2 regions of the Streptomyces altiplanensis genome follow, and region 2 is predicted to be linked to the other one. Evidence: riboswitches for the same ligand, from Rfam matches in the RefSeq annotation. Region 2 holds a riboswitch; the other holds the start of a gene.
What was found. Region 2 has a riboswitch for glycine ahead of gcvT (glycine cleavage system aminomethyltransferase GcvT). Riboswitches for the same ligand answer to the same signal wherever they lie in the genome.
Positions count from the first base shown of each region.

Region 1: another riboswitch for glycine. It lies ahead of gcvP (aminomethyl-transferring glycine dehydrogenase); the one in region 2 lies ahead of gcvT (glycine cleavage system aminomethyltransferase GcvT).

Region 1 covers NZ_JBSFUB010000065.1:22,802-34,180, reverse strand. Annotated here, with positions in the region: gene ACWD0Y_RS24880 (MerR family transcriptional regulator) at 1-22, shown strand, start outside; gene ACWD0Y_RS24875 (DNA polymerase IV) at 91-1,524, shown strand; gene ACWD0Y_RS24870 (PRC-barrel domain-containing protein) at 1,452-1,817, opposite strand; glycine riboswitch at 1,933-2,029, shown strand; gene gcvP (aminomethyl-transferring glycine dehydrogenase) at 2,265-5,150, shown strand; gene ACWD0Y_RS24860 (DUF5999 family protein) at 5,265-5,462, opposite strand; gene ACWD0Y_RS24855 (hypothetical protein) at 5,793-6,395, opposite strand; gene ACWD0Y_RS24850 (glutamate-cysteine ligase family protein) at 6,892-8,400, shown strand; gene ACWD0Y_RS24845 (CPBP family intramembrane glutamic endopeptidase) at 8,645-9,445, shown strand; gene ACWD0Y_RS24840 (PhzF family phenazine biosynthesis protein) at 9,522-10,337, opposite strand; gene ACWD0Y_RS24835 (PadR family transcriptional regulator) at 10,476-11,066, shown strand; gene ACWD0Y_RS24830 (Clp protease N-terminal domain-containing protein) at 11,237-11,379, shown strand, end outside.
Region 2 covers NZ_JBSFUB010000017.1:51,321-62,699, forward strand. Annotated here, with positions in the region: gene ACWD0Y_RS11210 (oxidoreductase) at 1-969, opposite strand, end outside; gene ACWD0Y_RS11215 (MerR family transcriptional regulator) at 1,046-1,450, opposite strand; gene ACWD0Y_RS11220 (serine hydrolase domain-containing protein) at 1,592-2,770, opposite strand; gene ACWD0Y_RS11225 (TerD family protein) at 2,922-3,497, opposite strand; gene ACWD0Y_RS11230 (GNAT family N-acetyltransferase) at 3,640-4,095, opposite strand; gene ACWD0Y_RS11235 (L-serine ammonia-lyase) at 4,211-5,578, opposite strand; gene glyA (serine hydroxymethyltransferase) at 5,718-6,980, opposite strand; gene gcvH (glycine cleavage system protein GcvH) at 7,000-7,380, opposite strand; gene gcvT (glycine cleavage system aminomethyltransferase GcvT) at 7,439-8,554, opposite strand; glycine riboswitch at 8,595-8,694, opposite strand; glycine riboswitch at 8,695-8,813, opposite strand; gene ACWD0Y_RS11255 (AAA family ATPase) at 8,984-9,724, shown strand; gene ACWD0Y_RS11260 (enhanced serine sensitivity protein SseB) at 9,735-10,508, shown strand; gene ACWD0Y_RS11265 (enhanced serine sensitivity protein SseB C-terminal domain-containing protein) at 10,580-11,379, shown strand, end outside.

The sequences.
Region 1 (11,379 bases), on a different contig from region 2:
GCGCCGCAACAAGGCGGTCTGACGGGCGGTCCGGCCTCCTGCCGTGCTGCCGGCCGCCGATTGTCAGTGCCGTACGGCAGCATCGGTGGTGTGAGATCCGCGCCCACCATCCTGCATCTCGACATGGATGCCTTCTACGCCGCCGCAGAGCAGGCGGCGAAGCCGAGTCTGCGCGGAAAGCCCGTGGTGGTCGGCGGTATCGGAACCCGCGGGGTCGTCGCCACTGCCTCGTACGAAGCCAGGCGCTTCGGGGTGCACTCCGCGATGCCGGTGGCCCAGGCACGCCGGCTGTGCCCGAACGCCGCCTATCTGATGCCGCGCTTCTCCCTCTACCGTGCCGTGAGCGAACAGGTCATGGAACTCCTCGGCCGGCTCTCCCCGCTGGTGGAGCCGCTGAGCCTCGACGAGGCCTTCGTCGACCTGGAGGCGGGCGGGGTGGCCGACGACTCGGCCTCCGCCCGCAGGGCCGGAGAGCGGCTGCGGACGGACATCCGGGCGGTCACGGGGCTCACGGGGTCAGTGGGGCTCGCGGGCTCCAAGATGCTCGCGAAGATCGCGTCGGAGCAGGCCAAGCCGGACGGGCTGACGCTCATAGAGCCGGGCACCGAGCGCGAGCTGCTGGGGCCGATGCCCGTACGGACACTGCCGGGGGTCGGGCCTGCGACCGGGGAGCACCTTCGGCGGGCGGGGATGACGGCCGTCGTCGACCTGGTGGAAGCGGGCGAGGACGAGCTCGTACGGCTGCTGGGGAAGGCGCACGGGGTCTCGCTGTACCGGATGGCCGTCGGGCACGACGACCGGCCCGTGGTGGCCGAGCGGGACGCGAAATCGGTGTCGGTCGAGGACACCTTCGAGGTGGACCTGCATGACCGGGTCAGGATCAGGACCGAAGTGGTCCGGCTGTCCGACCGGTGTGTGCAGCGGTTGCGGACGGCCGGGCGGTCGGGCAGGACGGTGGTCCTCAAGGTGCGGAGGTACGACTTCTCGACGCTGACGCGTTCCGAGACGCTGCGTGGGCCGACGGACGACCCGGCGGTGGTGCGGGAGGCCGCAGGGCGGCTGCTGGAGTCCGTGGACACCACGGGCGGGGTGCGGCTGCTCGGGGTGGGGGTCACCGGGCTCGCCGACTTCACGCAGGAGGACCTTTTCGCCCAGGCGGCCGGTGAGCGGGCGCAGGCGGAGTCGCAGTCGGCGGAAGAAGCCGTGGAGGCGGATCCGGGCGGCGGCGGGGCGCCGGTGCCCGAGGCGCCGCCGGAGCGCCGGTGGCTGGCCGGGCAGGACGTGCGGCACGCCGTGTACGGAGCGGGATGGGTGCAGGGCAGCGGGGTCGGGAGGGTCACCGTGCGGTTCGAGGAGCCGACGTCGGCGCCCGGGCGGGTGCGGACCTTCAAGGTGGACGATCCGGATCTGGTGCCGTCGGATCCGCTCCCGCTGGTGAGGGCGGCCGGGGATCAGGCGGGGTCGTCTCCGGCCAGCCGGCCGAAGTCCCGGTCGGGGGCGGGGGAGGCGACGTCGAGCCCGTAGTGGTGGTAGAGCTGGAGTTCCTGCTCGGGGGAGAGGTGGCGGCCGACGCCGAAGTCCGGGGCGTCCTTGATCAGCGCGCGGTCGTAGGGGACGCGGAGGGAGTCGTTCACGACCGTGCTGGGTTCCAGGGGGACGAAGGCGTCGCGGCCGAAGAGGCCGGTGCGTACGGCTGCCCATTCGGGCACTCCCGTGGCGTCGTCGAGGTACACCTCGTCCACCGTTCCGATCTTGTTGCCGTTGCGGTCGAACGCCTTGCGGCCGATCAGACTGCGCGGATCGATGTCGGTCTGCACGGTCCCTCCAACTGATCGCAGCTGCTCCGTAAGACCCTACGAAAGTGCACAACTGTGGACTCGGCCACTCGAGGGATCCGCGACGAGGCTCGCTGGTAGGCTGGCAAATGGCTGCTGACCCCGTGCGGGAGAGTCTCCGGTGAACATGCCGGGGACGCCGAAGGAGCAAATCCTCCCCGGAATCTCTCAGGCCCCCGTACCGCACGGACGAGGTCACTCTGGAAAGCAGGGCGGGCGTCGGACGGGCATGTGCTGGAGAAGAGCACAGCACCTGTTGCGGCTCCCTTCCTCACCGACGGTGAAAGCCGGAACGACCCTCGGCGTCAGCGACGTCCGTACGGTCTTCCGGTGAAGCTCTCAGGTTGAGATGACAGAGGGGGAGGCCGTCCGGGTACCCGTGCCGTGGTGCCCCTCGCAGGTCGCGTCAGACCAGGAGGCCTTCCGCAGATGACCGCAAACCGCATTCCGCTCTCACAGCTTGAGCGTGGCATCCCCTTCGAGCAGCGCCACATCGGGCCCGATGCCGGAGCTCAGGCCAAGATGCTCGCCCAGGTCGGTTACGGCTCGCTCGACGAGCTGACCGCGGCCGCGGTGCCGGACGTCATCAAGAGCGCCGAGGCGCTCGGGCTGCCCGACGCCCGCACGGAGGCCGAGGTCCTGGCCGAGCTGCGTACGCTCGCGGACCGCAACCAGGTGCTCGCCCCGATGATCGGGCTCGGCTACTACGGCACCTTCACGCCGCCGGTGATCCTGCGCAACGTCATGGAGAACCCGGCCTGGTACACGGCGTACACGCCCTACCAGCCGGAGATCTCGCAGGGCCGCCTGGAGGCGCTGCTCAACTTCCAGACGATGGTCGCCGACCTGACCGGTCTGCCGACCTCGGGCGCCTCGCTGCTCGACGAGGGCACCGCGGCCGCCGAGGCCATGGCGCTCTCGCGCCGCGTCGGCAAGGTCAAGAACGGCGTCTTCCTGATCGACTCGGACACGCTGCCGCAGACCGTGGCCGTCATCCGGACGCGTGCGGAGCCGACCGGGGTCGACGTCGTCGTCGCTGATCTGTCCGGAGGCATTCCGGCCGAGGCCGCCGAGCGTGGTGTCTTCGGTGTGCTGCTTCAGTACCCGGGCGCCTCGGGCGCCGTACGGGACATCAAGCCCGTCATCGAGCAGGCGCACGAGCTCGGTGCGATCGTCACCGTCGCCGCCGACCTGCTGGCGCTGACGCTGCTGACCTCGCCCGGCGAGCTCGGCGCGGACATCGCGGTGGGCACCACCCAGCGCTTCGGCGTCCCGATGGGCTTCGGCGGCCCGCACGCCGGGTTCATGGCCGTACGCGAGAAGTTCGCGCGCAGCCTGCCGGGGCGGCTCGTGGGTGTCTCCGTAGACGCCGACGGCAACAAGGCGTACCGGCTGGCGCTCCAGACGCGTGAGCAGCACATCCGCCGGGAGAAGGCCACCAGCAACATCTGCACCGCGCAGGTGCTGCTCGCGGTCATGGCCGGGATGTACGCCGTCTACCACGGCCCCGACGGGCTGCGCGGCATCGCGCGCCGCACGCACCGCTACGCGACGCTGCTCGCCGAGGGCCTGCGGGCCGGCGGGGTCGAGGTCGTGCACGGCTCGTACTTCGACACGCTGACCGCGCGGGTCCCGGGCAGGGCGGCCGACGTCGTCGCCGCGGCCCGTGAGGGCGGGGTCAACCTGTACCTGGCCGATGCCGACCACGTCTCCATGGCCTGCGACGAGACGACGGGCCGCGCGCAGATCGCCGCGGTCTGGGCGGCCTTCGGGGTCGACGCCGACATCGAGGCGCTCGACGCGCAGGCGGCCGACGCGCTGCCCGAGGGTCTGCTGCGGACCGACGAGGTCCTCACGCACCCCGTCTTCCACCAGCACCGCTCCGAGACCGCGATGCTGCGCTACCTGCGCAAGCTCGCCGACCGCGACTACGCGCTCGACCGCGGCATGATCCCGCTCGGCTCCTGCACGATGAAGCTGAACGCGACCACCGAGATGGAGCCGGTCACCTGGCCCGAGTTCGGGGCGGTCCACCCCTTCGCGCCGGTCGAGCAGGCGCAGGGGTACCTGACGCTCATCCGGGAGCTGGAGGAGCGGCTGGCCGAGGTCACCGGGTACGACGCGGTGTCGATCCAGCCGAACGCCGGTTCGCAGGGCGAGCTCGCGGGCCTGCTGGCGGTACGGGCGTACCACCGGGCCAACGGCGACGACCAGCGCACGGTCTGCCTGATCCCGTCGTCCGCGCACGGCACCAACGCGGCGAGCGCGGTCATGGCCGGCATGAAGGTCGTCGTCGTCAAGACCCGTGAGGACGGCGAGGTCGACGTCGAGGACCTGCACGCCAAGATCGAGCAGTACCGCGACGAGCTGTCGGTGCTGATGATCACCTACCCGTCCACGCACGGGGTGTTCGAGGAGCACGTCGCCGACATCTGCGCGACGGTGCACGAGGCCGGCGGTCAGGTCTACGTCGACGGCGCCAACCTCAACGCGCTGGTCGGGCTCGCCAAGCCGGGCAAGTTCGGCGGCGACGTCTCGCACCTGAACCTGCACAAGACCTTCTGCATCCCGCACGGCGGCGGCGGCCCCGGCGTCGGTCCGGTCGGTGTCCGGGCCCACCTGGCGCCGTACCTGCCGAACCACCCGCTCCAGCCGACGGCCGGCCCGGAGACGGGCGTGGGGCCCATCTCGGCCGCCCCGTGGGGCTCGGCGGGCATCCTGCCGATCTCGTGGGCGTACGTCCGCCTGATGGGCGGCGAGGGGCTCAAGCGCGCCACGCAGGTCGCCGTGCTCGCGGCGAACTACATCGCCAAGCGGCTGGAGCCGCACTACCCCGTGCTCTACACCGGCCCCAACGGGCTGGTGGCGCACGAGGCCATCGTCGACCTGCGGCCGCTGTCGAAGGCGACGGGCGTCAGTGTGGACGACATCGCCAAGCGCCTCATCGACTACGGCTTCCACGCGCCGACCATGTCGTTCCCGGTGGCGGGGACGCTGATGATCGAGCCGACCGAGAGCGAGGACCTGGCGGAGATCGACCGGTTCTGCGACACGATGATCGCCATTCGCGCGGAGATCGAGAAGGTCGCGTCGGGCGAGTGGCCCGCGGACGACAACCCGCTGCGCAACGCGCCGCACACGGCGGCCGCGCTGGGCGGCGAGTGGGAGCACGCGTACAGCCGTGAGGTGGCGGTCTTCCCGGCCGGGGTGTCGGCCCCGGACAAGTACTGGCCGCCGGTGCGCCGGATCGACGGCGCGTTCGGTGACCGCAACCTCGTCTGCTCGTGCCCGCCGCTGGACGCGTACGACAACTGACGGGCGCGGTAACGGCGCAGGGGCGCGAACAAGCGCCGGGGCCGGTTCGGAGATTCCTCCGGGCCGGCCCCTCGTCGTATCGCCGTACGGCCGTGATCCGGCGTACGGGCCGGGCTACGCGGCCCTGACGACGTCCAGCGGGCGGTGCGGGGCGATGATCTGGCCGTCCGGCAGCAGCTCACCGGTGTCCTCGAAGACGAGAACTCCGTTGCACAGCAGGCTCCAGCCCTGCTCCGGATGGTGTGCCACGAGACGGGCGGCTTCCCGATCGGCGGATTCGGCGGTCGGGCAGGCTGGCTTGTGCTGGCACATGGAAGGGTTCTTTCGCTGCGTTGTGGTGAGTGTCCTGCGGCTCGATGCGGTGCTCATGGCCGCCCCCCGTATCAGTCGGTCCGGTCCCAGTGTTGCCCTACGGGCGTCGATCCGCAGGGATTTCACGGCAGCTCTCCTTACTGATTAATGACGCATCACCCGTGCGGGCGGTTCAGCCCAACCGGGGCGTATCTTCGGGTGGTTCGGGGTGGCCGGTACGGGCTAGTCCGGATGGGCCAGCACTGTGCCCCGTGCCGGGGCGGGCACGGGGCACAGTGGACGTGGAAGGTGTCGCGAGGAGCTCGCGGGGGCTGGTGTGTGGCGCTGTCGTCAGGCGGACTGGCTGAGGAGCGGGGCGTCCGACGGCGGCGTGAGCCGGTGGGTCAGCAGCGGCAGCAGGTCGGCGACCCGGTGCGGGCGGTGCGAGGCGATGCCGGGCGGGGCGGGCGCCAGGGGCACGAGCAGGTCCGCCGGCAGCGGCATCGTGTCGGAGGCGTCGGTGTGTGCTTCAGGGCCGTCGTGCAGCCACAGGGTGAGCATGTAGAGCTCCGGCACGGACAGCAGGCGGGGCTGGTAGCGCGTCGTCATCGTCTCGGCCTGACGCAGCGCGCGCTCGCTGGAGGTGATGTACGGGCCCTCGCAGAAATGGGAGAAGGCCCACCCGTCGGGGGTGAGCATGCTGTCGGCGGCGGCCACCGTGCGGTCGCCGCTGCGGATCAGGAACCGCCAGCCGGTCAGCCGGGTGCGCAGCGGCATGCCGGAGGGAATGATCCCGTCCAGGACGTGGACGGGAAGAGGGAACTCGGGGCTCAGGGGTCCCTGGGCCGTACGGAGGGCCGCGGGACGGGCCTCCCGGACGGCGGTGGGGGAACCGAGTGCCGCGAGGACGCTGCGCAGGGCGGGCGCGGGAGCCGGGGGGACAAGCAGCGGCATGGTGGGTCGCCTCTCACTTGGGAGACACGGTGATGCGTGGGCAGTGCGGACGGCGCTGTCTGCGTGTGATGCAGGTGCGGGGTCAGAGGGGGGCCGTGGGGCGATGGCCGGGGCGCCAACTCTCTGCCTCGTCTGCGGAGTTTATACGAGACGTGTTCACATGGTGTTTCAGCTAGCGGTCTTCGGTATTGCAGGCAAGGCTGTATCAAGACCTTTTTCTGGGGAGAATCTACCCATTCAGCGGGAGCGCAGGCCTGTGGCCTGGAAAGTTCCGGCGGAAGCGGTAGGCCGGAAATCATCGGATTTTTTCACCGGCAGCGGAGGGCTGGTATCTGCTTTCTGCCGCATGCCGAGTGAATGTGCCGCTGGGCTTCTCCGCCGAGAGTACCCGGTCCTCGGCAGCCGCGGGACGTTACGGATCAGCATGTCTGGGCATCATCGATCGTGACGTGAATGCCCGATGCTGTGAGCCGCCCACTCGAGGAGGGGTACTTCGATGGGGGAGAAGGTCGTAGCAGGCGGGTTCGATCTGTCGGACCGGCAGCGGTACCGGAGGAAACTCCAGCAGTGCCTGGAGGGGCTGGAGCGGCTGCTGGCGGAGAAGCGCTTCGACCGTCCCAGGAACCTCATGGGGCTGGAGATCGAGCTCAATCTCGCCGGAGCCGACGGGATGCCGGCGATGGTGAACGCGGAGGTCCTCGACCGGATCGCCAGCAGTGATTTCCAGACCGAACTCGGAATGTTCAATCTGGAAGTGAATATTGTTCCGCACCGGCTGGGAGGCCACGTCTTCGATCAGCTGGCAGAGGAGTTGCGCACCAGCCTGGGGTATGCCGACAGAAAGGCGCGGGAGGTCGCCGCGGGCATTGTGATGATCGGAATTCTGCCGACACTCGGGCGTCATGATCTGGTTTCGGCGAACCTCTCCGACATCGACCGCTACCAGCTGCTCAATGATCAGATCGTCGCCGCGCGGGGCGAGGACTTCACCCTCGATATCGCCGGCGTGGAGCGTTTGACCTGTACCTTCGCCTCCATTACGCCCGAAGCGGCCTGCACCTCCGTGCAGTTGCACCTCCAGGTCACGCCGAACCGGTTCGCGGACGTGTGGAACGCGGCCCAGGCGGTCGCGGCGGTGCAGATAGCCGTGGGCGCCAACTCGCCGTTCCTCTTCGGGCGCGAGCTGTGGCGCGAGTCGCGGCCGCCTCTCTTCCAGCAGGCCACCGACACCCGCCCGCCGGAGCTGAAGGCCCAGGGCGTACGGCCCAGGACGTGGTTCGGCGAGCGGTGGGTGGATTCGGCGTACGAGCTCTTCGAGGAGAACGTGCGCTACTTCCCGGCCCTCCTGCCGATATGCGACGACGAGGACCCGCTCCTGGTGCTCGACGACGGCGGGGTGCCGCGGCTCCAGGAGCTGGTGCTGCACAACGGAACGGTCTACCGCTGGAACCGGCCCGTGTACGGGCTGGTCGACGGCGTACCGCATCTGCGGGTCGAGAACAGGGTGCTGCCCGCGGGGCCGACGGTGACCGATGTGATCGCCAACGCGGCCTTCTACTACGGGCTGGTCCGGGCTCTCGCCGAGGACGCGCGGCCGGTGTGGAAGCGGCTTCCCTTCGAGGCCGCGGAGGAGAACTTCGACGCGGCCTGCCGCCACGGCATCGACGCGGAGATCGTCTGGCCGAAGCCGGGACGGGCGAACGGGACCGCGCGGGTGCCGGCCGTCAGGCTCGTACGGGAGGAGCTGCTGCCGCTGGCCGCGGCCGGGCTCGACGCCTGGGGCATCGAGCCCGCGGACCGCGACTACTACCTCGGCATCATCGAGCAGCGGTGCAGGCGGCGCGTGAACGGTGCCTCCTGGCAGGTGGACACGTACCACCGAGCCCTGGAGGCCGGTCTGGAGCGCGAAGCCGCGCTGGCCGCCACCACCCGCCGCTACAGCGAGCTGATGCACCGGGGCGATCCGGTGCACACCTGGCCGGTGGGATTCCCCGGACGGGCCTGAGAGGACGCCCGGCCGCCCCGGCCCGCCTCCTCGCCGGCCGGGTGCCGGGTGGGCCGTCGCCGCCGCCCGGGACGCGCCGGGCCCGCGGTACGGGGCCGGGTCCTGGACCTGGTGCCGTCCGCCGCCGCGCCGTCGGGCAAGCTGTGACGTCCCAGGGCCTGTCACGCGCGGTCTCCGTGCCCGCGTCCGAGGCCCTGGCGGGCGGAGCCGGTGATGCGGCGGGATGGCCGAACTGGAGGCTGGTGTGCAGGCAGAGGCGGGGCGGGTGGCCGGTTCTCATCCCGGGCAGGGGGTGACGCCGCGGATCCTCCGTACCGAGGTTCTGGTCGTTCTCGCGCTCTCGCTGGGCGCGAGCGCGGTGTCGTCCCTGATCAGTTTTGTCGGAGCGCTCACGAAACCGGGCGCGCTCAAGGACCAGGCGGCGCAGCTCAACGGGTCGTACACACCGGGGCGGCCGTGGCTGGACCTCGCCTGGCAGCTGTTCGGAATCACGTCGGCGCTGGTGCCCGTGGCGCTGGTTGCGTACCTGCTGATGCGGGAGGGCGCGGGGCTGCGCGCGATCGGGTTCGACCGCACGCGGCCGTGGCCGGACCTGGGGCGGGGTGTGCTGGTCGCGGCGGGCATCGGCAGCGCGGGGCTCGCCTTCTACCTGGCCGCCACCGAGTCGGGGTTCAACCTCACGGTGGTGCCGGAATCGCTGCCCTCGGTGTGGTGGAAGTTTCCCGTGCTGATCCTGTCCGCGATGCAGAACTCCGTGCTGGAGGAAGTCATCGTCGTCGGGTACCTGCTGCGCAGGCTCGATCAGCTGGGGTGGTCGCCGGTGGCGGCTCTGGCGGCGAGTTCGGTGCTGCGCGGCTCGTACCACCTGTACCAGGGGATCGGCGGCTTCATCGGCAACATGGTGATGGGCGCGGTCTTCGTGCTGCTGTACCGGCGCTGGGGACGGGTCGGGCCGCTGGTCGTGGCCCACACGCTGCTCGATGTCGGGGCCTTCGTCGGGTACGCGCTGCTGGCGGGCAGAGTGGGATGGCTGCCGACTGCTTGAGGACGTGAGGAGGGGCGCACCGGATTTCCGTTCCGTACGGGAGTTCCGGTACGCCCCCTTCGGGCTGCCGGCGCTGTCAGGCGAGCAGCTCGCCGTCGACGACGGTGACGGCCCCGCCGGTCAGCAGGGTGCGGTCGCCGCGCAGTGACGTGGCGACGAGGCCGGAGCGGGCGGAGGCCTGGAGGCCGGTCAGCTCGTCGCGGCCGAGGCGGGCTGACCAGAACGGGGCGAGGGCCGTGTGCGCGCTGCCGGTCACCGCGTCCTCGTCGATGCCGACCCGGGGGAAGAAGCAGCGCGAGACGAAGTCGTAGCCGCGGGAGGGGTCTTCGGCGGCGGCCGTGGCGATGATGCCGCGCCTGGAGTGGGCCACGAGGGCGGCGAAGTCGGGTGCGAGTGCCCGTACGGCCGACTCGTCGGCCAGCTCGACCAGCAGGTCGCCGATGTGCGGCCCGGTGTCGTGGGCCGAGAGGATCCCGGCGCCCAGAGCCTTGCTCACGCCGTCGGGGACGGGTGCCTCGGTGAGCGGCGCGGTCGGGAAGTCGAGGGTGTAGGCGCCGCTCTCCCGCACGGTGGTGGCCAGCATGCCGCAGCGTGCCGAGAAGCGGACGGTGCCGGTCGCGGTGCCCGTGGTGTGCAGCACGTGGGCGGTGGCCAGGGTGGCGTGGCCGCACATGTCCACCTCGGTGGCGGGGGTGAACCAGCGCAGCGCCCAGTCGGCGTCGCCGCCGGCGGGGAGCGGGTGGGCGAAGGCGGTCTCGGGATGGTTCACCTCGGCCGCCACCCGCTGGAGCCAGGCGTCGTCGGGGAAGCCGCCGGAGTCCAGCAGCAGGACTCCGGCCGGATTTCCGGCGAAGGGACGGTCGGTGAAGGCGTCGACGATTCGAATCCGCATGGCCATGAACGTAGCGGCGGGGCAAAGCCGCAGGCCAAGTCCAATTTCGTACGAATGGCTCTTTAATGCTTGGCGGAAGAGTCCTTTCGATATATCGTTGAAGCATCGCGACAGGTCACCGATGGAAGGAGCGCGGCGATGCGTTCACATGGACACGGACATGGAGACTGCGGACCCGGCCATCGCGGCCGGGGCGACTTCGAGGGGCGGCGCGCGGCGTTCGGTCCCTTCGGGCCGCCGTTCGGCGGGCCGTGGGGTGGCGGACGCGGCCGGGGCGGACCGCGGGGCCGGGCGCGGCGCGGCGACGTACGCGCGTCGATCCTGGCGCTGCTGGCGGACCGGCCCATGCACGGCTACGAGATGATCCAGGAGATCGGCGAGCGCAGCGGCGGGGCCTGGCGGCCGAGCCCCGGCTCGGTCTACCCGACGCTCCAGCTGCTCGAGGACGAAGGGCTGATCGTCAGCGAGAGCGAGGGCGGCAAGAAGCTGTTCACCCTCACCGACGCGGGGCGCACGGAGGCGGAGGCCGGGCCGCAGGCGCCGTGGGAGGAAGCGGGGCGCGGCATCGACTGGGAGAACGTGAACGAGATCCGGCAGGCCGGGTTCGGGCTGATGGAGGCGTTCGGCCAGGTCTGGAAGACCGGATCGGCCGAGCAGCGGCAGAAGGCCCTCGCCGTCATCAACGAGTCCCGCAAGAAGCTCTACCTGATCCTTGCCGACGAGGACTGAGGAGACGGGAAACCCCGGTGTCCCGCATCGGGTTGTCCGGGTTTCCCTGTTCTCATCCGTTCTCATCCGTAAGGAGGAGGACTCGCAGGGGGTTGCCCACCTTCTGTCGGATGTGCAAATGCTCCCCGCCGGGGATGCCGCCGACGGCGGCGGCTGATGAGGTGGGAGGTGTGCAAAGCCGTACCCCACGGGTTCCTCGGGAGTCCGCCCCCTCCTGCGCAGACATCGAAGCCGGGCTCACCGCGGAGCTCGCCTCGGTGGTCGCGGGTGCGCGCAGGCGGGCGCTGCGGGACGGCGACCGGCAGATCGACAC
Region 2 (11,379 bases):
GTCGGCGAGGAAGGGGCGGGCGAGCGACACCATGTCGGCGCAGCCGTCGGCGAGCAGCTCCTCGGCCAGTTCGGGGGTGTTGATGCGGTTGGTCGTCACCAGCGGGATGTTCACCGAGCCCATGACGCGCTTGGTCACCCAGGCGTACGCGCCGCGCGGCACGGAGGTCGCGATGGTGGGGATGCGGGCCTCGTGCCAGCCGATGCCGGTGTTGATGATGGTCGCGCCGGCCGCCTCGACCTCGAGGGCGAGCGTGATGACCTCGTCGAGGGAGGAGCCGCCGGGGACCAGGTCGAGCATCGAGAGCCGGTAGATGAGGATGAAGTCGGGGCCGACGTGCTCGCGCACCCGGCGGACGATCTCGACGGGGAAGCGCATGCGGTTCTCGTACGAGCCGCCCCACCGGTCGTCGCGGTGGTTGGTGTGGGCGGCGATGAACTCGTTGATCAGGTAGCCCTCGGACCCCATGATCTCCACGCCGTCGTACCCCGCCGACTTGGCGAGGCCCGCCGTGCGGACGAAGTCCTCGACGGTCTCCTCGACCTCGGCGTCGGTCAGGGCGTTCGGGGTGTACGGGCTGATGGGGGCCTGGATCGCGCTGGGGGCGACGAGGTCGGGGTGGTAGGCGTACCGCCCGAAGTGCAGGATCTGCATCGCGATCCTGCCGCCCTCGCGGTGTACGGCGTCGGTCACCTGCCGGTGCTGCGCCGCCTCCTCGGGAGTGGTCAGCTTGGCGCCGCCGGGGTAGGGGCGGCCGCGGTCGTTGGGGGCGATGCCGCCGGTGACCATGAGGCCGACGCCGCCGCGCGCCCGGGCCGCGTAGAACTCGGCCATCCGCTCGAAGCCGCGCTCGGCCTCTTCGAGCCCGACGTGCATCGAACCCATCAGCACGCGGTTGGGCAGGGTCGTGAAGCCCAGGTCGAGGGGGTTCAGCAGGTGCGGGTACGCGGTCTCAGTCGTCGGACTCATGCTCATGCCGCAATGTGTAGTCCACCCGGGACGTGTTGTGCAACAAGTTGCATAAAGAATGCCGGTGTTAGTTCGGCTACACCCGCTCCACCCGCGAGGTGCGCTCGCGCAGCGTCCGGGCGAACTCCTCGGCCCGCTCCAGCTGCCGCCGCAGATCGCTCACGCGCTCGGCGGCGGCCCGCTCGTAACCCCGTACGCGCTCCAGCAGCGCCTCACGCACGTCCGCCGCCGGCGGCTTCGGCGCGTCCAGCCGGTCGGTGGCGTCCAGCAGGTCCCGCATCTGGTCCAGCGTGAAACCGAGCGGCTTCATGCGGCGTACGACCATCAGGCGCGCGACGTCGGCCTCGGTGTAGAGGCGGAAGCCGCCCTGGGAGCGCGCGGACGGCGTGACCAGGCCGGTCTCCTCGTAATGCCGGATGGTCCGCAGGGACAGCCCGGTCCTGGTGGCGACCTCGCCGATCCGCATGTGCTTGCTGTCCACGCCCGGTGACCTCTCGTTGCCGTGTCGCACTGCCGCACTGCCGCGCTCCCGTACCGTCACCATCCCTAATCTAACGTCACGGTGGGGTCGCGCCGCCGGTCACCGGGCGCGGGTCGGCGTCCACCGGGCGCGGGCCGACGGTCACCGGGCGCTGTACACGGCTTCCACCAGCGCCATCTTGCGCGGGTCGTCGGCGATGTGGGGGCCCATGCGGTTCATGACGTACCCCATGGCGATGCCCGCCTCGGGGTCGGCGAGCCCGCAGGACCCGCCGAAGCCGTCGTGGCCGAAGGCCCGCGGGTTCGGCCCGTACGAGCCGTCCGGACCGCTCAGCCACAGGCCCAGGCCGGCCTCCGTTTCGCGGCCGAAACCCGGGCCGAGCACCAGGTCCCGGCAGCTGCCCTGCCCCTCGCGGGCCCGTTCGGCGGCCTCGGGGGACAGCACGCGGTGCTCGCCGCAGCGGCCGCGTTCGGCGAATATCCCGTACAGGGCGGCCACGGCGCGGGCCGTGCCGTGGCCGTTGGCGGCGGGGATCTCGGCGGCCCGCCACTCGGGGGTGTTGGCCTGGGCCGCGCCGGTGCCCGGGTTGAGCAGGGCCGCGCGGGCGACCGGCTCCAGGGCGGCGAACAGCGCCGCCTCCTCCTCGGTGGGCCCGGTCCGGGAATGCACCAGTTCGGCGGCCCGGCCGTGCTCCTTCTCCGGCAGGCCCACGGTGAAGTCGATGCCGAGCGGTCCGGTGACCTCCCGGTGCAGGAACTCGCCCGGCAGCAGGCCCGTGACGCGCCGGATCACCTCGCCCACGAGGAAGCCGTACGTGATCGCGTGGTAGCCGGACCGCGTGCCCGGCTCCCACCAGGGCTCGGTCGCCGCCAGTCGCGCGCAGGTCAGCTCCCAGTCGTAGAGCTCGGAGAGGGTGTGCGGTTCGCGCAGCCCGGCCAGCCCCGCGCGGTGCGACAGGAGGTGGCGTACGGGAACGTCCTGCTTGCCGGCGGCGGCGAACTCCGGCCAGTACGAGGCCACGGGGGCGTCGAGGTCGAGCAGCCCGCGGTCGGCCAGGAGGTGGGCGCACAGGGCCGTCGGGCCCTTGGTCGTCGACCACACGTTGACCACGGTGTCCCGCTCCCACGGCCGGCTGTGCGCGGCGTCGGCCCAGCCGCCCCACAGGTCGACCACGGTCTCCCCGCCGGCCCGCACGGTCACGGCCGCGCCCAGTTCGCCGCGCTCCCGGAAGTTCTCCTCGAACGCGGTGCGCACAGCGGTGAACCGGTCGTCGCAGTGGCCGTGGATCTGCGGTGCAGGTACAGACGTGGGCTGGGTCATCGGGCCCTCCAGGCGGCAGTCGGTTTCCCGGTCTCCGGGTTTCCGGGTCTCCAGGAACATACCGACTGGTCGGACTGGCGGGAAGATGCCGTACGCGCCGGACCGGGCTGTCCGGGCCGGATGCCGGCGCGGACAGCCCTGCGGCGGTCTGTCAGATGTTGACGCCGAAGTCCGTCGCGATGCCGCGCAGACCCGAGGCGTACCCCTGGCCGACGGCACGGAACTTCCACTCCGCGCCGTTGCGGTACAGCTCGCCGAAGACCATGGCCGTCTCGGTCGAGGCGTCCTCCGAGAGGTCGTAACGGGCGAGCTCGTTGTTGTCCGCCTGGTTGACGACCCGGATGAAGGCGTTGCGCACCTGGCCGAAGCTCTGGCCGCGGCTCTCGCCCTCGTGGATCGAAACCGGGAAGACGATCTTGTCGACCTCGGCGGGAACCGTCGAGAGGCTGACCTTGATCTGCTCGTCGTCTCCCTCGCCCTCACCGGTGAGGTTGTCACCGGTGTGCTCCACGGAGCCGTCGGGGCTCTTGAGGTTGTTGAAGAAGACGAAGTGCTGGTCCGAGACGACCTTGTTGTTGACATCGAGCAGCAGGGCGCTGGCGTCGAGGTCGAAGTCGGTCCCGGTCGTGCTGCGTACGTCCCAGCCCAGGCCCACCATGACAGCGGTCAGGCCGGGGGCCTCCTTGGAGAGCGAGACGTTGCCGCCCTTGGAGAGACTGACACCCATGAAGATCCCTGCTCAATCCGGCGCGGGCCGCGCCCTTTGACGATCTCTTTGCCCATCCCGCCAACGGTTGCGCGGCCCGCTCGGTTCCCGTGAGTCCTCCGAATGGCCGCGCGACTGGAACAAAGCCCGCACGCGGAGGAGCTCAGCCGACCGGAATGGTGAACTCCGGGCGATCCCACATCACCGCGGGCGGGTTGGCGGGCTCGGTTCCGGTCCGCTCGCCGCCCACGCTGAGGTAGAACCCCTCGGCGGGCGGGTGCGCGACCACGCGCACGCCGGCGGCCCCCGCGCCGCGCGCCTCGCCGAGCATGTGCGCGACGAGCAGGCGGCCGATGCCCAGCCCCTGGGCGGAGTCGGCGACGAACATCAGGTCGAGCTCCGGCGGGTCGAGCACGAGGGCGTAGAACCCGAGCACCCGGTCGTCGGGGCCGACGGCCACGAAGACCCGGTGCGTCTCGATGTAGTCGGGCCCGACCCGGTACCCGGCGACCATCGGGGCGTACGGACCCTCGTAGGCGCGGGAAGTCCGCACGAGTGCGGTGAGCCGCTTCGCGTCCCGCGCGGTGGCCCGCCGGATGCGCGTAATACGTGAGGACATAAGGAGAGTATTACTCACCCTCGCCACGAAGGGGCCCGAGCCGGCCGGCGCACGGCCACGCCGGAGCCCGGAGCCCGGAGCCCGGAGGCGAGGGGGTCCTGCTCAGGTGCGTCTCTCAGCACTCGATGATGTTGACCGCGAGGCCGCCGCGCGCGGTCTCCTTGTACTTCACCGACATGTCCGCGCCGGTCTCCTTCATGGTCTTGATGACCTTGTCCAGGGAGACCTTGTGGCTGCCGTCGCCCCGCATCGCCATCTTCGCCGCCGTGACGGCCTTGACCGCCGCCATGCCGTTGCGCTCGATGCACGGGATCTGGACCAGGCCGCCGACCGGGTCGCAGGTCAGGCCCAGGTTGTGCTCCATGCCGATCTCGGCCGCGTTCTCGACCTGCTCGGGGGTGCCGCCGAGGACCTCGGCCAGCGCGCCGGCCGCCATCGAGCAGGCGGAGCCGACCTCGCCCTGGCAGCCGACCTCGGCGCCGGAGATCGAGGCGTTCTCCTTGAAGAGCATGCCGATCGCGCCCGCGGAGAGCAGGAAGCGGACCACGCCCTCCTCGTCCGCGCCCGGTACGAAGTTCATGTAGTAGTGCAGGACGGCCGGGATGATGCCGGCGGCGCCGTTCGTCGGGGCGGTGACGACGCGGCCGCCCGCGGCGTTCTCCTCGTTGACCGCCATCGCGTAGAGCGTGATCCACTCCATCGACAGGGCCAGCGGGTCGCCCTCGGAGCGCAGCTTGCGGGCGGTGTTCGCGGCGCGCCGGCGCACCTTCAGGCCGCCGGGCAGGATGCCCTCCTGGGACATGCCGCGCGCGACGCAGTCCTGCATGGCCCGCCAGATCTCCAGCAGCCCCTCGCGGATCTCGGGCTCCGTCCGCCAGGCCTTCTCGTTCTCCAGCATCAGGGCGGAGATCGACAGGCCGGTCTCCCGGGCCAGGCGCAGCAGCTCGTCACCGGTGCGGAAGGGGTACTTCAGCACGGTGTCGTCGAGCTTGATCCGGTCCTCGCCGACCGCGTCCTCGTCGACGACGAAACCGCCGCCCACCGAGTAGTACGTCTTCTCCAGCAGCGGCGCGCCCTGGGCGTCGTACGCCCACAGGGTCATGCCGTTGGCGTGGTACGGGAGGGCCTTGCGGCGGTGCAGGACCAGGTCCTCGTCGAAGTCGAAGCCGATCTCGTGCGCACCGAGCAGATTGATGCGCCGGTCCGCCTTGATCCGCTCGACCCGGTCGTCGGCGGTCTCGACGTCGACCGTGCGCGGGGAGTTCCCCTCCAGGCCGAGCAGCACGGCCTTCGGGGTGCCGTGGCCGTGACCGGTCGCCCCGAGCGAGCCGAACAGCTCGGCGCGTATCGAGGTGGTGTGGGCCATCAGGCCGTCGTTCTTGAGGCGCCCCGCGAAGAGCCGGGCGGCGCGCATCGGCCCGACCGTATGAGAGCTGGAGGGTCCGATGCCGATCGAGAACAGGTCGAAGACCGAGATGGCCACGGGGGACTCCTAAGGGTGGGTAGACGCCGTTGTCTGCCGGGGGTGGTGCAGATGATCAATGGCGGGTACAAGGTGCGGGGCACCGCACTCACTGTTCAGTGTGCGCGGTGCCCCGGATTTCAGTCTGTGTCGTACGTAACTACTTCAGACCAGGGTAAAGCGGGTGCTTGCCGGCCAGGGCGGTCACCCGGGCGGACAGGGCCTCGGCGTCGTACGACGGCTTCAGCGCCTCGGCGATGATGTCCGCGACCTCGGCGAAGTCCTCGGCCTGGAAGCCGCGGGTGGCCAGGGCCGGCGTACCGATCCGCAGACCCGAGGTGACCATCGGGGGCCGGGGGTCGTTCGGGATGGCGTTGCGGTTGACCGTGATGCCGAGACCGTGCAGGCGGTCCTCGGCCTGCTGGCCGTCGAGCTCGGAGTTCCGCAGGTCGACGAGGACCAGGTGGACGTCCGTGCCGCCGGTGAGGACGGACACGCCGTGCTCGGTGACGTCGGGCTGCACCAGACGCTCGGCCAGGACGCGGGCGCCGTCCAGGGTGCGCTGCTGGCGCTCCTTGAACTCCTCGCTCGCGGCCACCTTGAAGGAGACGGCCTTCGCGGCGATGACGTGCTCCAGCGGGCCGCCCTGCTGACCGGGGAAGACCGCCGAGTTGATCTTCTTGGCGAGCTCGGCGGTGGAGAGGATGACTCCGCCGCGCGGGCCGCCGAGGGTCTTGTGCGTGGTCGTGGTGACGACGTGGGCGTGCGGCACCGGGTTGGGGTGCAGGCCCGCGGCGACCAGACCGGCGAAGTGCGCCATGTCGACCATGAGGTACGCGCCGACCTCGTCCGCGATGCGGCGGAAGGCGGCGAAGTCCAGCTGACGCGGGTACGCGGACCAGCCGGCCACGATCAGCTTCGGCTTCGACTCCTTGGCGAGGCGCTCGACCTCGGCCATGTCGACCTCGCCGGTGGCGTCGTCCACGTGGTACGCGACCACGTTGTAGAGCTTGCCGGAGAAGTTGATCTTCATGCCGTGGGTCAGGTGACCGCCGTGGGCCAGGTTCAGGCCCATGATCGTGTCGCCGGGCTTCAGCAGAGCGAACATCGCGGCCGCGTTGGCCTGGGCGCCCGAGTGCGGCTGTACGTTCGCGTGCTCGGCGCCGAAGAGCGCCTTGATGCGGTCGATGGCGATCTGCTCGACCACGTCGACGTGCTCGCAGCCGCCGTAGTAGCGGCGGCCCGGGTAGCCCTCTGCGTACTTGTTGGTGAGGACGGAGCCCTGCGCCTCCATGACCGCGACCGGAGCGAAGTTCTCCGAGGCGATCATTTCGAGGGTGGACTGCTGGCGGAGCAGCTCGGCGTCGACGGCGGCGGCGACGTCCGGGTCGAGCTCATGGAGGGGAGTGTTGAGAAGCGTCATCACGGTCCCGTTCGAGGTCTTAGTTGCCGGAGGAGAAGGCGTTGTACTCGTCGGCGGAGAGCAGGTCGGCCGGCTCCTCCGCGACGTGCACCTTGAAGAGCCAGCCGCCCTCGAAGGGGGCGGAATTCACCAGCGACGGGTCGTCCACGACGTCCTGGTTGGACTCGACGACCTCACCGGTCACCGGGGAGTACAGGTCGCTGACCGACTTGGTCGACTCCAGCTCGCCGCAGGTCTCGCCCGCGGTCACCGTGTCACCGACCTCCGGGAGCTGGGCGTAGACGACGTCACCGAGCGCGTTGGCCGCGAACTCCGTGATACCGACCGTCGCGACGCCGTCCTCGGCGGTCGACAGCCACTCGTGCTCCTTGCTGTAACGCAGCTGCTGGGGGTTGCTCATGACCTGAATTCTCCTGTACGCGGGGGAGTGCTGGTGAACGGGAAGGTTGTGCGGGGGGTCACTTCTGGCGCTTGTAGAACGGCAGCGCAACGACCTCGTACGGCTCATGCGTACCGCGGATGTCGACGCCGACGCCGGAGGTGCCGGGCGCCGCGTGCGCGGCGTCGACGTACGCCATGGCGATCGGCCTGCCGAGCGTCGGGGACGGGGCGCCCGAGGTGACCTCGCCGATGACCCTGCCGTCGGCGACCACGGGGAAACCGGCGCGCGGGACGCGGCGGCCCTCGGCGACCAGGCCGACCAGCTTGCGCGGCGGCGCGGTCTCGGCGCGCTCGGCGGCGGCCTCGAGCGCGGCGCGGCCGACGAAGTCGCCCTCCTTCTCGAACTTCACGACCCGGCCAAGACCCGCGTCGAAGGGGGTCAGCGCGGTGGTCAGCTCGTGCCCGTACAGGGGCATGCCCGCTTCGAGGCGCAGCGTGTCGCGGCAGGAGAGGCCGGCGGGGACGAGACCGGCGTCCTTGCCCGCGTCCGTCAGCGCCTGCCACAGCTTCTCGGCGTCGGCCGGGGCCACGAACAGCTCGAAACCGTCCTCGCCGGTGTAGCCGGTACGGGCGATGAGGGCGGGGACGCCGGCGACGGTGCCGGGCAGACCGGCGTAGTACTTCAGGCCGTCGAGGTCGGCGTCGGTGACGGACTTCAGGATCCCGGGGGACTCGGGGCCCTGGACGGCGATCAGGGCGTACGCGTCACGGTCGTCCCGTACGACGGCGTCGAATCCGGCCGCGCGCCCGGTGATCGCGTCGAGGACGGTCTGGGCGTTTCCGGCGTTGGCCACCACCATGTACTCGGTTTCGGCCAGCCGGTACACGATCAGGTCGTCGAGGATCCCGCCGTCCTCCTGGCAGATCATGGTGTAGCGGGCGCGGCCGAGGCCGATCGTGCCGATGTTGCCGACGAGCGCGTAGTCGAGGGCGTTCACGGCCTGGGGGCCGGTGACGGTGATCTCGCCCATGTGGGAGAGGTCGAAGAGGCCCGCGCGGGTCCGTACGGCGTTGTGCTCGTCGCGCTCGCTGGCGTACCGCAGCGGCATGTCCCAGCCCGCGAAGTCGGTCATGGTCGCGCCCAGCGAACGATGAGTCGCGTCGAGGGCGGTGTGACGGGGGGCGTTGCTCATGTGTGGGGCTCCCAGGGCAGGGCATGACAGGTGAGGACAATCCTCCCCATCTGTCATCGGAACCTGAGAGGTTCACCGGGAGAGTCCCGGCTTGCACCTTGGGTGGAGCCGCGACACGGCGGCCCGCTTTTCAGATATGCCTCGCCCGCGCGGTACGGGGCCTGAGAGATTCAAGGGAGGGACTTGCTCCTTCGGCGTCCTGGGCACCGGGCACTCCTGGAGTGCTTCTGCGTGCTTCGGACTCTCCCGCGCGGATTCAAGCGGCCGGTATGGAGTTGGCGCGCACATCATTGCACGCATCCTCCGCCGGCGGGGCGGCCGGGCGGCACCCCGGCACAGACGCAAATCACTTGTGACGCATTACCTTTTCTTTACACTTCTTGGGCAAGGGTGGGGAAAAGGGCGGGGACACCTGACAGGGGGAGTGCGATGACGTTGCAGCGGCCCGGTACGTACGTGACGACCGCGGGCACCACGCACGGCACGGTGCCCGCACCGCAGGGCGTGCAGGCCGGGGAGAGCGCCCGCCGGCCGGTGCCCACCGTCCGCGACCTGCGCGAGCGGGCCGGGCGCAGCCCGCGGACGCTGGCCTTCGCGGCCGGCGACGTCGTGGTCGTCTCGGGGCTGCCCGGCAGCGGCAAGAGCACCCTCATCCGGCGTACGGCGACGGAGGGGGTGCACCGCATCGACTCGCAGGACGTCCGCGAGCGGTGGGAGGCGCGCATGCCGCGCCTGCTGCCGTACGCGCTCTACCGCCCCCTCGTACGGGCCGCCCACTACGCCGGGCTGCGGCGCGCCCTGCGGTCCGGCGGGAGCGTCGTGGTCCACGACTGCGGCACGCTCGCCTGGGTGCGGCGCTGGCTGGCGCGCGACGCCCGCCGGCGGGGCGTCGCCCTGCACCTGGTGCTGCTCGACGTGACGCCGCAGGTGGCGCGGGCCGGCCAGGAGGAGCGGGGCCGCGGGGTCTCGGGCTACGCGTTCGCCCGGCACCGGCGGGCGGTGGGCCGGCTGGTCCGGGACGCGGAGGGCGGCAGGCTCCCGGCCGGCTGCGCGTCGGCGGTGCTGCTGGACCGGGACGCGGCGGGGGCGCTGGCGGGGATCGGCTTCCCGGCCGGGACGCGGCTCCGGTTAGGGGAACAGCCCCTCGGGGCACCGCCGGCGCCGCGTTAGGGTCGTGCCCGTGGACTACCCAGACATCCCCCTGCCCGCCCACCCGCACGGCGGAGGCGGCTGGCCCGGCAACGAGCTCGAAGAGGTGCTGGCCGCCTCGCTCGGCGCCCCCGCCGCGGGCGCCCGCATCGTCGAGGTGCTGGGGCGCAGCCAGGTGTGGGTGCCGCTGCCGAACGGCGGCGGGCCCGACTCCCCGAACCTCGACCTGCCCACCCTGGACCTCCACGGCGAGGCGTACGTCCCCGTGTACAGCTCCGAGGAGCAGCTGCGCCGGTGCGCCGGGCCCCACATGTCCTTCGCCGTGGCGCCCGCCCGCGAGTTCGCCCGCGGCCTGCCCCCGCAGCTCGGCATCGCCGTGAACCCGGACGGCGCGGTCGGCGTGCCGCTGCCGCCGCCCGCCGTCGCCGAGCTCTGCCGGGCCGGCCGTACGCCGCTGGACGGGCCGGCCACCGGGGGCAGGGTGCGGCTCTTCGAGCCGGACTGGCAGGAGGAGCCGGTCGACTTCCTCTCCGCCGCGGCCGGTGAGTTCGAGGAGAGCGGTGTGGTGGTGACCGCCCGCCGGGCGCTCGCCAGTATCGAGGGCGAGTCCCCGACGCTGTTCGTCGGCGTACAGCTGGCGACCTGGGAGGGCGCCGACCCGAACGCCCCGATGGACGCGCTCGGCCGGGCGCTCGGCCGGGTCCAGGTGCCCTGGCCGGTCAACCTGCTCCTGCTGGACGTGGCGCAGGACCCGGTCGCGGGCTGGATGCTGGAGAAGGTGCGGCCCTTCTACACGCGCGCCTGACTCGTGCTCGGTGTCGGTGCTGCCGCTTAAGCTGGTGCAACACGGTGGATCGAAGAGGGGCGGGACCCAGGGTGAGCGCGTCAGGCACTGCGGCGGCCGGGCAGGTCGAGCACATGCTGCGCCAGGTGACACCCGGGCGGTACGACGCGTACGAGGCGCTGCTGCGCGCCCTCGCCGACCCGGCCGGCGGCCGGGTCTGGATGCTGCTCTGGCACGGCCAGGCGGGCTCCCCCGACGCCCAGTACGGAAACATGGAGGTCGACGGACTCGGTTACGCGCCGTGCGTCACCTCCGCCCAGGAACTCGCCGCGAGCGGCTGGAGCCGGGCGTACGAAGTGGTCACGGGCCAGGACGTCGCCCGCGCGCTCTTCCCCGACCGCTGGGGCATCTGGCTGAACCCGCACGCGCCCGGCGGCGGCCTCGGCATCCCGTGGCTCGATCTGCGGCGTATCGCCACGGGGCTCGACCGGATGCCCGCCGGACCGCTGCGGCTGTCCGAACCCGCCGTTGAGATCCCCCAGTTCTACGCCCTGCTCACGCAGAACGCCCACCGTACGCCCGCGGTCCGCACCCTGCGCCGCGCCTGGGTGCAGCCGGCGCTCGGGGCGCCGTACCTGGCCATCGGACTCGGCCTCTACGACACGAGCCCGCAGTCCGTCGACGCGGTGCGCGCGATGATGCAGCAGTCGGTCGGCGCGGTCCCCGAGGGGCTGCCCGTCTCCACCGTCGCGATGTCCGACGCGTACGACCCGGTCGCCATGTGGCTGCGCGCCAACGCCCGTCCGTTCTACGACCGCGAGGCGCAGGCTCCCGCCGCGCCCTCCTCCGCCCCGCAGGGCGGCTACGGCTACCCGGCGCCGCGCGCCTACTG